One region of the Candidatus Accumulibacter propinquus genome, then DNA from elsewhere that is predicted to be linked to it. Evidence: riboswitches for the same ligand, from Rfam matches in the RefSeq annotation. Region 1 holds a riboswitch; each other region holds the start of a gene.

What was found. Region 1 has a riboswitch for cyclic di-GMP ahead of AC15MQ_RS03685 (beta strand repeat-containing protein). Riboswitches for the same ligand answer to the same signal wherever they lie in the genome.
Region 2: another riboswitch for cyclic di-GMP. It lies ahead of AC15MQ_RS18940 (response regulator); the one in region 1 lies ahead of AC15MQ_RS03685 (beta strand repeat-containing protein).
Region 3: another riboswitch for cyclic di-GMP. It lies ahead of AC15MQ_RS14925 (DUF1631 family protein); the one in region 1 lies ahead of AC15MQ_RS03685 (beta strand repeat-containing protein).

The regions. Positions count from the first base shown of each region.
Region 1 covers NZ_JBSEHC010000002.1:251,280-255,487, forward strand. The annotation lists gene AC15MQ_RS03685 (beta strand repeat-containing protein) at 1-2,657, opposite strand, end outside; cyclic di-GMP riboswitch class I at 2,856-2,942, opposite strand; gene AC15MQ_RS03690 (hypothetical protein) at 3,030-4,208, opposite strand, start outside.
Region 2 covers NZ_JBSEHC010000006.1:137,015-141,222, forward strand. The annotation lists gene AC15MQ_RS18930 (response regulator transcription factor) at 1-418, opposite strand, end outside; gene AC15MQ_RS18935 (ATP-binding protein) at 424-1,797, opposite strand; cyclic di-GMP riboswitch class I at 1,965-2,051, shown strand; gene AC15MQ_RS18940 (response regulator) at 2,170-2,538, shown strand; gene AC15MQ_RS18945 (STAS domain-containing protein) at 2,546-2,875, shown strand; gene AC15MQ_RS18950 (Hpt domain-containing protein) at 2,872-3,909, shown strand; partial or broken gene AC15MQ_RS18955 (hypothetical protein) at 3,927-3,980, shown strand; gene AC15MQ_RS18960 (chemotaxis protein CheA) at 4,035-4,208, shown strand, end outside.
Region 3 covers NZ_JBSEHC010000003.1:1,978,035-1,982,242, forward strand. The annotation lists gene AC15MQ_RS14905 (glycine-rich domain-containing protein) at 1-309, shown strand, start outside; gene AC15MQ_RS14910 (CsbD family protein) at 582-785, shown strand; gene AC15MQ_RS14915 (HDOD domain-containing protein) at 962-1,771, shown strand; cyclic di-GMP riboswitch class I at 1,804-1,902, shown strand; gene AC15MQ_RS14920 (hypothetical protein) at 2,021-2,152, opposite strand; gene AC15MQ_RS14925 (DUF1631 family protein) at 2,183-4,208, shown strand, end outside.

The DNA of each region.
Region 1 (4,208 bases):
TCACTCTGGGTCAGCGCGGCATTGGTTTCGATGGCCTTGTCGTCAACGTCATCCACCACAAAGGTGTCGTTTCCGTCGCCGCCGGTCATGAGGTCTGCGCCGCTCAGACCGTTGATGACGTTGTCGAAGGCATTGCCGGTGAGGGTGTCGTTCAGGGAGCTGCCGGTCAGGTTCTCGATGCCGAGCAGCGTGTCGAATCCGCTGACCCCTGTATTCTGGGCCGTCGTCAGGCTCAGGTTGACGATGACGCCGATCGGCGAGAGGCCACTCGTGGCGAGAATGTACTCGTACGAGACGGTGTCCAGGCCACCACTGCCACCATTGAAGACGTTGTTGCCGACGGTGCCGATGAGAATGTCGTTGAAATTGCTCCCGGTGACGTTTTCGAAGTTGAGCAGGGTGTCGATGACAGCACCGATCGTGCCGGTGCCGGTCGTCGTCAGACCGCCGAGGTTGACCTTGACCATCGCCGTGGCGGACGCGTAGGAAACGGTGTCGCTGCCGAGCCCGCCGTCGAGGATGTTTTTGTTGGCGTTGCCGGAGAGGAGATCGCCGAAGCTGCTGCCGGTCAGATTCTCGAAGTTGATCAGCGTATCGAGACCCGAACCGACGGTGTTCTGGGCAGTGGCGAGGCCCAGATCGACGGTGACGCCGGCGCTGGCGCCGAACTCGTAGGAGAGCGTGTCGCCACCAGCACCGCCATCGAGCAGGTTCGCGCCACGGTTGGCCCAGATGATATTGTCGAGTGTGTTGCCGGTACCGGAGAGACCCGCCGTTCCCATCAGTTGCAGGTTCTCGACGTTCGTCCCCAGCGTATAGTTGACCAGCGCCTTGACAGTGTCGATCCCTCCGCTAAGGGTTTCGTCGACCACGTCGGCAAGATTCTCGACGATGTAGGTGTCGTTGCCGCCACCGCCGGTCATGCTGTCGACGCCGGTTCTCCCGTCGAGGACGTTGGCCGCCGCATTACCCTTGAGGACGTTGTTGAGTGCGTTGCCGGTGCCGTTGATCGCCGGGGAGCCGCCAGAGCCAGAGATGAGGGTGCCGAAGACGGTGTAGTCCATCAGCGTCAGGTTCTCGACGTTGGCGCCGAGCCGGTAATTGACGACCGAGAGTACGGTATCGATCTGCGAAGTGGCGGCATTGGTCTCGATGACCGTTTCGCTACCGACGACGATATAGGTGTCGTTTCCGTCGCCCCCGGTCAGCATGTCTCCTCCGCCATAGCCGCCCACCAGCACATTGTTGCCGGCATTACCGGTCAGGTTATCATCGTAGGCGCTGCCGACCAGGTTCTCGAAGTTGCTCAGCGTATCGATGCCGGAACCTTCGGTATCCTGAGGGCCGACGACGGCCAGACTGACGGTGACCCCGCTCGTGGCACCGTAAAGGTAGGACGCGGTGTCTCCCCCACCCTGGATCAGACCGAAATGGGTGACGCCGGCGCTGATGCTGCCGTACAGGTAGGCGACGGGGTTGCCGCCGCCGCTGACCGGGTTGCCACCGCCGTCGAGGATGTTGTCGCCGCTGTTGGCGAAGATCTGGTTGTCGATTGCGTTGCCCGTGCCGTTGAGGTTGGCCGAACCCATCAGTCTGAGGTTTTCGACGTTCGCCGTCAGCGTGTAATTACCGATGAAGGATTGCACCGTATCGACCTGGGTGAAGCTGGAGCTGGCTTCGCTGACCGTGTCGCCTACGTCGTCCACGACGTAGGTATCGTCGCCGTCGCCACCGATCATGGTGTCGGCGCCGGTCCTGCCGTCGAGGAAGTTGTCGCGGAAGTTGCCGGTAAGCGTGTTGGCCAGCGTGTTGCCGATAGCGCTGATGATCGGTGGGGTTGTGGCTGTCCCAACGATTTCAAGGTTCTCGACGTTCGCTCCCAGCGTGTAGCTGATGAAGGTCCGCACGGTGTCGATCTGGGTGGCGCTGTTGTTGGTCTCGATGACCGTGTCGCCAGAGCTCTCGACGATATAGGTGTCGTTGCCGTCGCCGCCGGTCATGGTGTCGGCGCCGGCCATGCCATCGAGGAGGTTGTTGCCGGCATTGCCGGTCAGGCGGTTGGCCAGGGTGTTGCCGGTGCCATTGATGCTGGAAGTGGTCAGCAGTTGCAGGTTTTCGACACCGGTAGCCAGCGTGTGGCTGATACTCGCCTGTACCGCGTCGATCCCACCCAGGGCGGTCGCGGCTTCGCTGACGACATCGCCGAGATTGTCCACGACGTAGGTGTCGTTGCCGTCGCCGCCGACCATCACGTCACTGCCGGCGCCGCCATTGAGCGTGTCATTGCCTCCCAACCCGAACAACATGTCATTGTTGATACTACCCACCAGGAAGTTCGAGAGATCGTCGTCGTGCGCGGTGCTGTTGTCGCCGACGAGCAGCAGGCCACCATTCTGGAACTGGACATGCGCCGCCGTATTCCCCAAAGGACCTCCGGTGAGCTTCCAAAGCGTCATCCCGGTCAGGGTTACCGTCTTGGCGGGCAGCGACGGCGGTCCGCTCAAGGCCGAATAGCCCAGGGTCAGGCCGGTAACGGTCTCGTTGATTCGCAGTTCGTTCGTCAGGTAGAGGGGCGAGTCAAAGATCAGGTAGTCGACGTCCGGATTGAAGGTGATGGTTTGACCATTGGTCAAGGTGCTGAAGTTATAGGTTGTCATTATTATTTGGCTCCTCTAAGGGTGATTGATAGGCGAATCAAATCCAATGCTCAAGTTACACATGCCTGCTTCAGATATCCGGAGTGTCGATGACTTCACAATTCCTGCCATGGTGCCAAGCCGAACAATCCCAAGGAATGGGCATTCGGAAGATGGTGCAAAGGAAAGTGACAGACGCCAGCACGAACGTGCATGGACTACGGCAACCCAGCCACCCTTCCAAACTTCAAGTTAGGGCCTGCGGTTTTGCGTCCGGGGCTCTCGCTCCGTTTGCTCTTATCTTCTCTTGATAGACTAACCGACAATCAATGACTGTTGTTGACCTGCATCAAAAGCAACCGATGAAAAACTTCGATTGGCGGTTTTGTCGGATCAGGTGGCCGGAATCGCTCCACAGATTCCGGGCGCATACCCGAAACGGATCTTTGTCTGTCGCTCAATGGAGCGTAGCAGATTATTGTAGGAGACATCGGGTTCGCCCAGGATTTGCGCGTAGCCTACAGACAACGCGTGGCGGACGGAGGTCATTGCCAAGCAGTATGTAAGTCCGGATGCAGGGGTCGGCGGTCCCGCCGCACGACTCTTGTCCCACTCAGTGAAAGCGCTTTCAGCGTGTACCAGTGCAAGCAAAGCAGCAGCCCCGTAGCCGCGGTGAACTCGCCTGGCAAGTGTTTCCGCTTCCAGATAGCGTTGTTTCGATAACAGGACAGGCAAAATCTGATCTCGTATGGCGTTGTGGAATTCGGGTTGTCGCTCATACTCCAGGGCGCGCAGCGTCGTCCCGAGCTCCCATTCGCCTACACGCTTCCAGGTGATCAGCGCCATCGGCACGCTTATCATCAACAGCAGGGCGATGATTCTGCGCGGCTGCGCCAGACAACCCATGACATCGACCAGTACGATGGCGAGGCCACCAACCGAAACGAACAGGAAACGTTCGCTGGCCATCGACCAGGTGGTGAAGGGTATCAGCTGCAGGTAGACAGCCCAGGGCACGACGGCCAGCACGACGCCGAGAGGCCACAGTACACGCCGCACGCAGAGGACAGCAAGAGCCAGCAGTGTCAGCAGCACTCCGGCCATGGAAGTCAGCCAGTGCCATTCGCCCATCCGATACACATCGTGGTAGAGCCCCATGGGATGGGGAAGTAGCAGCAGGCCACCCAGCATGCTGAATATTCTCGACGCGCGGTCGAACACGGCCATTCCGCCGGGGTGGTTCTCGATGCGGATGCCGGTTGTCTCGGCGACCTTCATATGCACGATCGCGGCGAAGACAACAACCACCCATAGTAGCATCAGGGTCGCGATTTTCCTCTCTGTGGCAACCTCTGGATCCTGTCGCCAGGCTGCGACAATCAGCGTCGTCAAGAAAAGCACCTGGGCCATCCCTGCGGCCTTGCTGAAACAGGCCAACAGCAGCAGCACTGCTGCAGACAACCCGTACCTGTAGGGCCATCCGGTTCGCAGGCCACGGGCGAGTGTCGCTGCCGCCAGAAAACCAATGGCACCGGCCATGAGGTCCTTGCGGGAAGCGACCCAGGCCGCCGC
Region 2 (4,208 bases), on a different contig from region 1:
AGCCCGTAACCGGGATCGCCGAGTCGCCGCCGCTGCTCTTGTTGAGCGCCGCGACGATTTCGTCGGCGTCGCACGGTTTGGCCAGGTAGTGGACGGCGCCGAGCTTGATCGCCTCGATGGCGGTGGCGATGCTGGCGTAGCCGGTGAGCATGACGATGCGCGTGTTCGGGTCGAGTTCCAGCAGTTTCTCGATCAATACCAGCCCCGACTGGCCGGGCATCCTGAGGTCGACGACGGCGTACTCCGGCGACTGTGCCTGTGCCTTGACGATGGCTGCCGCGACCGTGGCGGCAACGCTCACGGCATAGCCGCGTCGATCCAGCGCACGCGCGAGAACGCGTCGGAAAGCGTCGTCGTCGTCGACCAGGAGCAGCGTCGAGCGTTCGTCATCGGCTGCTTGCGGGTTTCGTCCAGGCATCTTGATCACGCTTTCAGGCGGTTCAGGGGGAGGGTGACGCGGGTGCAGGCGCCGCCCTGCGGGTCACTGCGGTTGAACAGTTCAACCTGGCCACCGCAGCGCTCGATGGTGGCGTTGCTGAGAAACAGTCCGATGCCGATGCCGCCGGCCTGGTCGTGCGCCGCGCGCTTGCTGCTGAAAAACGCCTGGCCAAGACGCAGCGCCGCTTCTCCCCCGATCCCTGGGCCGCGATCGAAAATCTCGATGCGACAGCTGTCGCTGTCCCAGGACGCCGAAAACCGGAGCGCTTCCGGGTTCGCCGCGTGCGCATCGGCGGCATTGTCGAGCAGATTGAGGAGCGCCTGTTCGAGCGTGCGCTCGGCGGTGACCAGCGGGGGGGGTTGCTCGCCTTGCAGCGTAACGCTGATCCGGGCATGCGGGCGGATGACCTGCCAGTCGTCGAGCAGACGCTGCAGATAGTCGTCGAGTGCCAGCGAGCGCAGACTTTCGTCACGGCCCTGTCCAGTCGATGCGAGGATCTGCGAGATCGTTTGCTTGCAGCGGTCGACCTGTTCTCGCAACAGCAGCAGGTCCTCCTGCAATTCGGCGTCATCGCCGTGTTGCAGTTCGAGTTCGTGGATCACCACGGCCATCGTCGCCAGCGGCGTGCCCAACTGGTGCGCCGCGCCGGCGGCGAGCGTTCCGAGCGAGAGAATCTGTTCGTTGCGCAGTGCCGCTTCGCGGGCAGCGGCGAGTTCGCGCTCACGGTTCTTGAGCGTCGCCGCCATGCGCGTCAGGAAGAAGGCCACGACGCCGAGGCTGATCACGAAGTTGAGCCACATCCCCAGAACATGCAGCGCAAAGCCGCTGCCGTGCGCGGCGTGTGTGTGGGTGCCGCCGGTAGCGCGGGCAAGCAGGGCGTCGAACTGCGCCAGGTCACCCTGCGGTGGTGGTAGTGGCAGGTTCCAGAACATCAGGAAAGTGTAGGCGAAGAGGGTGAGTCCCGCCATCGCCCAGGCGTGTCGGGCCGGCAGCATCGCCGCGGCCAGGGTTGGCGGCAGCAGGAACAGCGAGACGAAAGGGTTGGCCGGGCCGCCGGCAAAATACAGCAGCACGGCGAGGATCGCGACATCGATCGCCATATGGGCGAACACCTCGTTCGCGGTGGGCGGGCCACCCTTGTCGATCCACCATTGCGTGACGAGATTGACGGCTGCGAGCACGGCAATGGCGGCGATCATCGGTACCCCATCGAGGGGAATTTTCAGCCACGCGAGTGCGAGCACCAGCACTACGGCCTGCGTCAGCACTTCGATCCGGCGCAGCGTGACCAGCCGCCGCAGCGGATTCGCCGTGGACGAAAGAACAACGGGTGCGTGCGTCTGATGGACCCGAAACATGCGCTGCAGCATTGCCTGACAGTGATCGAAGCGCCGAATTCTACGCCCTGTGCGTCGCGGTGATGAGGGCTGCGGCAATTGGTCGCGCCTCCAGCTAGCCCTGTCCGCGATCGGAATGTGACGGAAGTCGCACATCGCCGGTCGGTTCTCCTCATATACTTCCGGCACGAGTTGAATAGCAAACGGGGCGAAAGCCCCGGACGCAAAGCTGCAGGCCCTAACCTGAAGTCGAGGAGGGTGGCTGGGTTGCCTCATGGCAAGACGTTCGTTCTGACGTCGAATGCCTCCCTGTCTGCATGCGTGCGTCTCGTGCGAGCGCGCGGCCGGTCCCTTGCGGGCGCGCCGTGTCAAACATATCAGCGGGAGCGCGTGATGAGCAAGACCATCCTGATTGTTGACGACTCTGCCTCGATGCGGCAGGTCGTCAAGATGGCGCTGAAGGGTGCCGGATTTGAAGTAATCGAAGCCTGCGACGGACGGGACGCGCTGAGCAAGCTGGGTGGACAGAAGATCCACCTGGTGATCAGCGACGTGAACATGCCGAACCTGGATGGTATCAGCTTCGTCAGGGAAATGAAGAAGCAGCCCGCCTACCGGTTCGTGCCGGTGATCATGCTCACCACCGAAGGCAACGAAGAAAAAAAGAAAGCGGGCCAGGAAGCCGGCGCCAGAGCCTGGGTGGTCAAGCCCTTCCAGCCGCAGCAGATGCTCGCGGCGGTATCCCGACTGTTGATGATCTGAAGCCGCGATGAGCCTCGCCCGCGCACGCCACGGCCAGACCGCGCGGCTGACCCTCACCGGCGAACTCACCATCTACAGCGTCGCCGAAACCAAGGCCGGACTGGCCGACGCCATGCGCAACGCCGACGACCTCGAAGTCGACCTCGCCGGCATCACCGAAATCGACACCGCCGGACTGCAACTGATGCTCCTCGCCAAACGCCATCCCGGCAAGAACGTCCGCTTCATCAACCACCCCGCGAGTGTCCTGCGCCTGATCGACCTCGCCCATCTCGGCAGCGTGCTCGGCGACCCCCTGTACCTCCCCGCCAGCGAACCGGCCGCGCGCACCCCATGAACGACACCGCCAGTGACCTCAGCGCCGACCTCGCCCAGGCCCTCGGCACCTTCATGGACGAGGCCGCCGAACTCCTCGCCGAAATGGAAGCGATCCTGCTGCGTGCCGAAGCCGGCCGCTGCCGCGAAGACGACCTCAACGCCCTGTTTCGCTGCGCGCACACCATCAAAGGCTCCGGCGGACTGTTCGGCCTCGACGCCGTCGTCCGCTTCACGCACGTCGTCGAAAACGTCCTCGACCGCCTGCGCAACGGCCAACTCCAGTTCGACAGCGAACTGATCAGCCTGCTCCTCGACTGCCAGGACCACATCGCCCAACTGATCGCCGCCGTCGCCGAACACACCACCGCCCCCCTCGCCGGCAGCGACCCCCTGCTCGCCCGCCTGCAAAGCGTCCTCGGCAACGGCGCCGGCCCGCTCCGCGTCGGCACCGACCCGTCGCCCGCCGGCGAAGTCAGCGCCAGCGGCGGCGGCGCGTTCGGCGCCGACCACTGGCATATCTCGCTGCGCCCCGGCAAACAGGTCCTGCAGGACGGCATGGACCCGCTCGCCTTCATCCACTACCTGAGCCAGTACGGCCAACTGCTGCACGTCGAAACCCTCACCAGCGGCCTGCCCGAGTTCGCCGCCGCAGATCCCGAACTCTGCCACCTCGGATTCGAAATCGCCCTCGCCAGCCAGGCCAGCAAGGCCGAAATCGAAGGCGTCTTCGATTTCCTCCGGGAAGGCTCGCAGATCCACATCCTCCCCCCGCAGAGCCAGATTGCCGAGTACCTCGCGCTCATCGAAGCCCACCACCACGACGACGTCGAACGCATCGGCGAAATGCTCGTCGCCTGCGGATCGATCACCGCCCACGAACTGACCACCGCACTGGCCGCGCAGCCACACCAGGCCCCGCGGCGCCTCGGCGAGATCCTCGTCGAACAAGCGGCGCCTGTCCCGCCGCGGCCGACAAACAACAGCGCGCCGAAGCCAGGCGCAGCAGCGACGCGCGCCTCGTCAAAGTCCCCGCAGACCGCCTGGACGCCCTGATCGACCGCGTCGGCGAACTGGTCATCGCCGGCGTCGGCACCCACCTGCAGGTCAGCCGCCTGCAACGGCCCGACCTCCAGGAATCGGCCGAAACCCTGCTCTCGCTCGTCCAGGACATCCGCGACATGACCCTGCGCCTGCGCATGGTCGCCATCGGCGAAGTCTTCGCCCGCTTTCCGCGCGTCGTTCGCGACCTCTCCCGGGAATTGGGCAAGGACATCGAACTCGCCATCCGCGGCGCCGAAACCGAACTCGACAAATCGATGGTCGACCGGATCGGCGACCCCCTGATGCACCTG
Region 3 (4,208 bases), on a different contig from region 1:
ACCGACGCGCAGGATGGAATCAAGCGCGCTTGGCGGCTTGCGTGCAGACGCGATGGGATCGATCCGAAAGCGCCGCAGTCGCTGCCGATGCTTTTTGCGCTTGATGGCCTGCTCGGGATCACCGGGGGTTTTGTCTATCAGCTCGACTGCCTGGCCGCAACCCGCGACGGCACGGGTTATTGCGCCGGCCACATCAGTTGCGGGGGTGGCTGTGGCGGGAGCAGCGGCTGTGGCGGAGACAGCGACGGCGGCGGGTCAGGCGGCGACGGTTGTGGCGGGGGAGGGTGCGGCGGCGGTGGCGGTGACTGAAGCAGCGGCGTGCAGACCGCGTCTGTGAGCCGCAATGTTTGTCCTTTCAAGGGCTTAAAGGCATCCGCCGGTGACCGACAACTGTTCTTTGATACAGGCCGGGGCCGATCGCCTGCCACTGGTGCAAACCCGTATGTTGGTCAGCGCACAGAGCCTGCCAGCGCTTTTCATTAGCCTTGGTACTTGGCCACGACGAAATGATTCGTGGGCTTCAGAGCACGAGCCGAGTCCGGCTTGTGTATCAGCGGTACCAACCAAGCTAGGAGTTCATCATGAACAAGGATCAAGTCAAGGGCGCAGCAAAAGACCTCGGTGGGACGATTCAGGAACAGGTCGGCAAGTTGACCGGTAGCACGGAGCAGCAGGCAAAGGGTGTCAAAAATCAGGTTGAAGGCAAGCTGCAACAACATCTCGGCGACCTGAAAGAGAACGCCAGTGACGCTCGGGACGCCGTCAAGAAAGCCGTGAACCCGTAGGACAACGCGGTCTCGACTGCAAGCGCTGGCTGCCGATGGTTTGCCGGCAACTTGGCATGTTGCCGAGTTGCCGGCAAATGTTAACAAGGCTATGGTACCCATTGCCTGCGGGATGACAAGGAACAGTCAGCTGATGTAATGTGCGCTTTTGGTTCCGACCGAGAGGTTTCCCCACCATGAGCGCTCTGGACCAGGTCATCGCGGAAGTCGGGCGCGGTGAGGTCGCTTTCCCCACCCACGCCGATGTCGCCTTCCGGGTGCGTCTTGCCCTTGATGATCCGGATTTGCATCTGGGCCAGGTCGCGCAGCTTGTCCTGGCGGAACCTCTGTTGGCCGCACGGGTGGTGGCGTTAGCTAATTCGGTGGCGTTCAACCGCTGGGGGCAGCATGTAGCCGACGTGCAAAGTGCCGTAACCCGGCTGGGAACCCGCTTCGTGCGCACCCTGGCCACGGCGGTTGTGATGCGTCAGATGACCAGCGGCTTGCGCTCGCCGGACTGCCGCGCACTTTCGGAGCGGCTCTGGGAGCACACCGCACATGTGGCCGCGCTGGCCCATGTGCTGGCGCGGCGCTTTCTGCGCCCTTTGGCTGATGTGGCGCTGTTTGCCGGGATGGTCCACGAGGTGGGGGGCTTTTTTCTGATCTCACGCACCGAACTGCATCCCGACCTATTCGTGGCTGGCAGCATACTGTCGCCGGAAGTCGACAGGTTGATCGGCCAGGCTGTGCTGAAAGCGCTGGCTGTACCGCAAGAAGTTGTCGAAGCGGTGGAAATGCTCTGGGAGCCGAGGTCAGGCAGTTTTCCACCCGTTGACCTGAGTGATGTCCTTTCATTGGCGCACCGCCTGACGCCGATCCCTTCGCCGCTGCACAGTCCGGACGCTGAGGACGTGGCGGGAGACGTCCAGGCGGCACCCCTTCTGGCCGAGATACTCGAAAAATCTGGCGAGGAGATGGAGTCGCTGATAAGCGCCTTGCACTATTGAGACTATTGGTGTAGATTCTAAACAGCTAGTCTTACTGAAAAAGGCAAACCCGTCGAAAGGCGGGGACGCAAAGTCACCGGTCTACAGAAAACGGAGTTGTCGCCGCTTTCTAGGACGGCGGGACCGCCAGGCGAACAGATGCAGCATCAGGACCATGAACAGCGCTGCATCCTTGACCAGAAGCCCGTCGGTGCCCTGAGGGGCCAAACTGCCGCTCCGAGACAGTGACCTTGCGCCAACCCGCCACATTTAGCGGTTTGGCAGTGCGTGTTTTTTCAGCGCCAGCGGCAAGGAGAATCGGTGATGGCAGTCCCAGTTCCAGCAAATAACGTGATCAGGTTCCCTGAAGGGGTTCGTGGCGCGCTCGTTGATGTCGATCATCCCGGTGTCCTCACAGAGGCACGGGATCTCATGGGGTGCAAGCTCCGTGACGCCTTCAGGTCGGTGCTGCCCCGAGTCGAGGAGGAACTGCTCAGCAAAGGTGACGTCGCTTGCGGACGCGCGCAAAGGGTCCTGTTCTACCACACGGGAGAAGCGATTCACGCCAAAGCGCCGCAGCTCGAAGGCGCTTTGCTCGCCAAGTGGTCAGCACTCTTCACGCAGGCATGCCGTGCTTCGAACAAGGGCAGACGTGGTGCTGCCAGCAGCCCTCCACAAGAACTGCAATTGGTTGACTTTGGCGCCATGGACGAGGAACTGGTCGTCAAGGCCATCGCTGGCAGCCTTCGTAGTCAGTGTGACGAGGGGCTGTTTGCCATTGGGCGCCGGCTGGCGTTCTTGTCTGGAGAACCGGAAGGCAGCCTGCCCATAGAACATCTCATCGCCGAATCGCTGGGCGGTGCATTCGAGGATGCCGGGTTGGTCGGCAAGGCGAAGCTGGAAATCCTGCAACTCATGGAGCGCCACGCCGTCGATGTCTTTGGCCCGACCATTGACGATTTGAATGCTTTCTTGATTGGCCGTGGTGTGCTGCCACAGCTTTCCCGAACCTGCTCCCCGTCACCAAACCAACCGCGCAACGCGACTGACCCCGGCAAGCCTGCCGAATCTGCCGACCTCTTTGCTTTGCTGCAGGAACTCGTGCGCCCGCAGCAAGTGTCCGCAGGGACGGGCGGCGCTGGCGCTGGCTGTGGCCCTTCCACCGGCGTGTCCATGGGCGGTGCGTCGCCCGCCGGCATGGCCGTTGCCATGGAGCAGGTCATGGCCTCTCTGGATACCCTGCAGAGGGCGGTGCCGGTGCAAACGGCCGCGGCATTGATGGACAACGTCTTGCGGCAGTTCCATAGCAGTGACGCAGGCCAGAACCTCGACTATCTGCATTCCGTCACCGTGGATATCGTTGCCACCCTCTTTGACTTCATCTTCGACGACGCTTCTGTCGCCGACCCGATCAAGGCCCTGGTTGCGCGCATGCAGATTCCGGTGCTGAAGGTCGCCATGTTGGACAAGACTTTCTTTTCGAGCAAGTCGCATCCGGCGCGGCGCCTGCTGGACGGGATTTCGCGAGCGGCGGTGCGTTGCGGCCCGCAAGCGGGTCACGATAATCCCTTGTACGCGCGGGTCGCGGAAATCGTCGAACGGCTGCAGAACGAGTTCAGTCAGGATACCGAATTGTTCGATACGCTGTGCATCGAACTGGAGGCATTCCTTGAAAGCCAGGAGGCTGCAGCCGATGCCCACGCCGTCAACGCGGCGCCACTGGTTGCCGAACAGGAGCGCTACGAACTCGCGGCTGCGGCAGCCGATCACGCCCTCGTCGGCTGGCTGGCGATGCCACTGCCATCGGCGGTGACTGATCTGCTGGACAACGAATGGCGCAAACTCCTCGTTCGGCACTCTATGGACGGTGACAATGCCGCCTGGGAGGCAGCCATGGACACGGTCAGTGAACTGGTGGCGAGCGTCGACATCCCGTCGGATGTGCCAAGCCGGAAGCGGCTGGCGGCCCGCTTGCCGACCCTGGTTCGCCGCATCTGCAACGGGCTTGGCCGCCTGGAGATGGCAGATGATCGCCGCCTGGCCCTGATCGATGCGCTCTTCAGTGTGCATGCCGCGGTCCTGCGGGGTACGGCACCGCCAATCGTCACTCCACGGCCGGTGTTGCCGGTGGCAGAGCCCGTGCCGGTCAGCCTTGCCCGCGAGCAGGTCGTGCGCGGCGAAACGCAGATCGAACGAATTTCACTGGCCGGGGCCAATGAACTACCCCCTTCGCGAGACAGGGCAGACGTACTGTCGCTGGTGGGAAGCCTGCAGCGTGGCGATTGGGTCGAATTTGCGAATCCGGAATCCGGACCCTTGCGTTATCGCCTATCGTGGATTAGCCCGCAGCGAGGCATTCTGCTATTCACTACCTCGCAGTCGCCGCGTGCGATATCGGTGACCCCGAATGCCCTGGCGCTCCAGATCGAGCGCGGTGAAGCGATCCTCATGCCGCCGG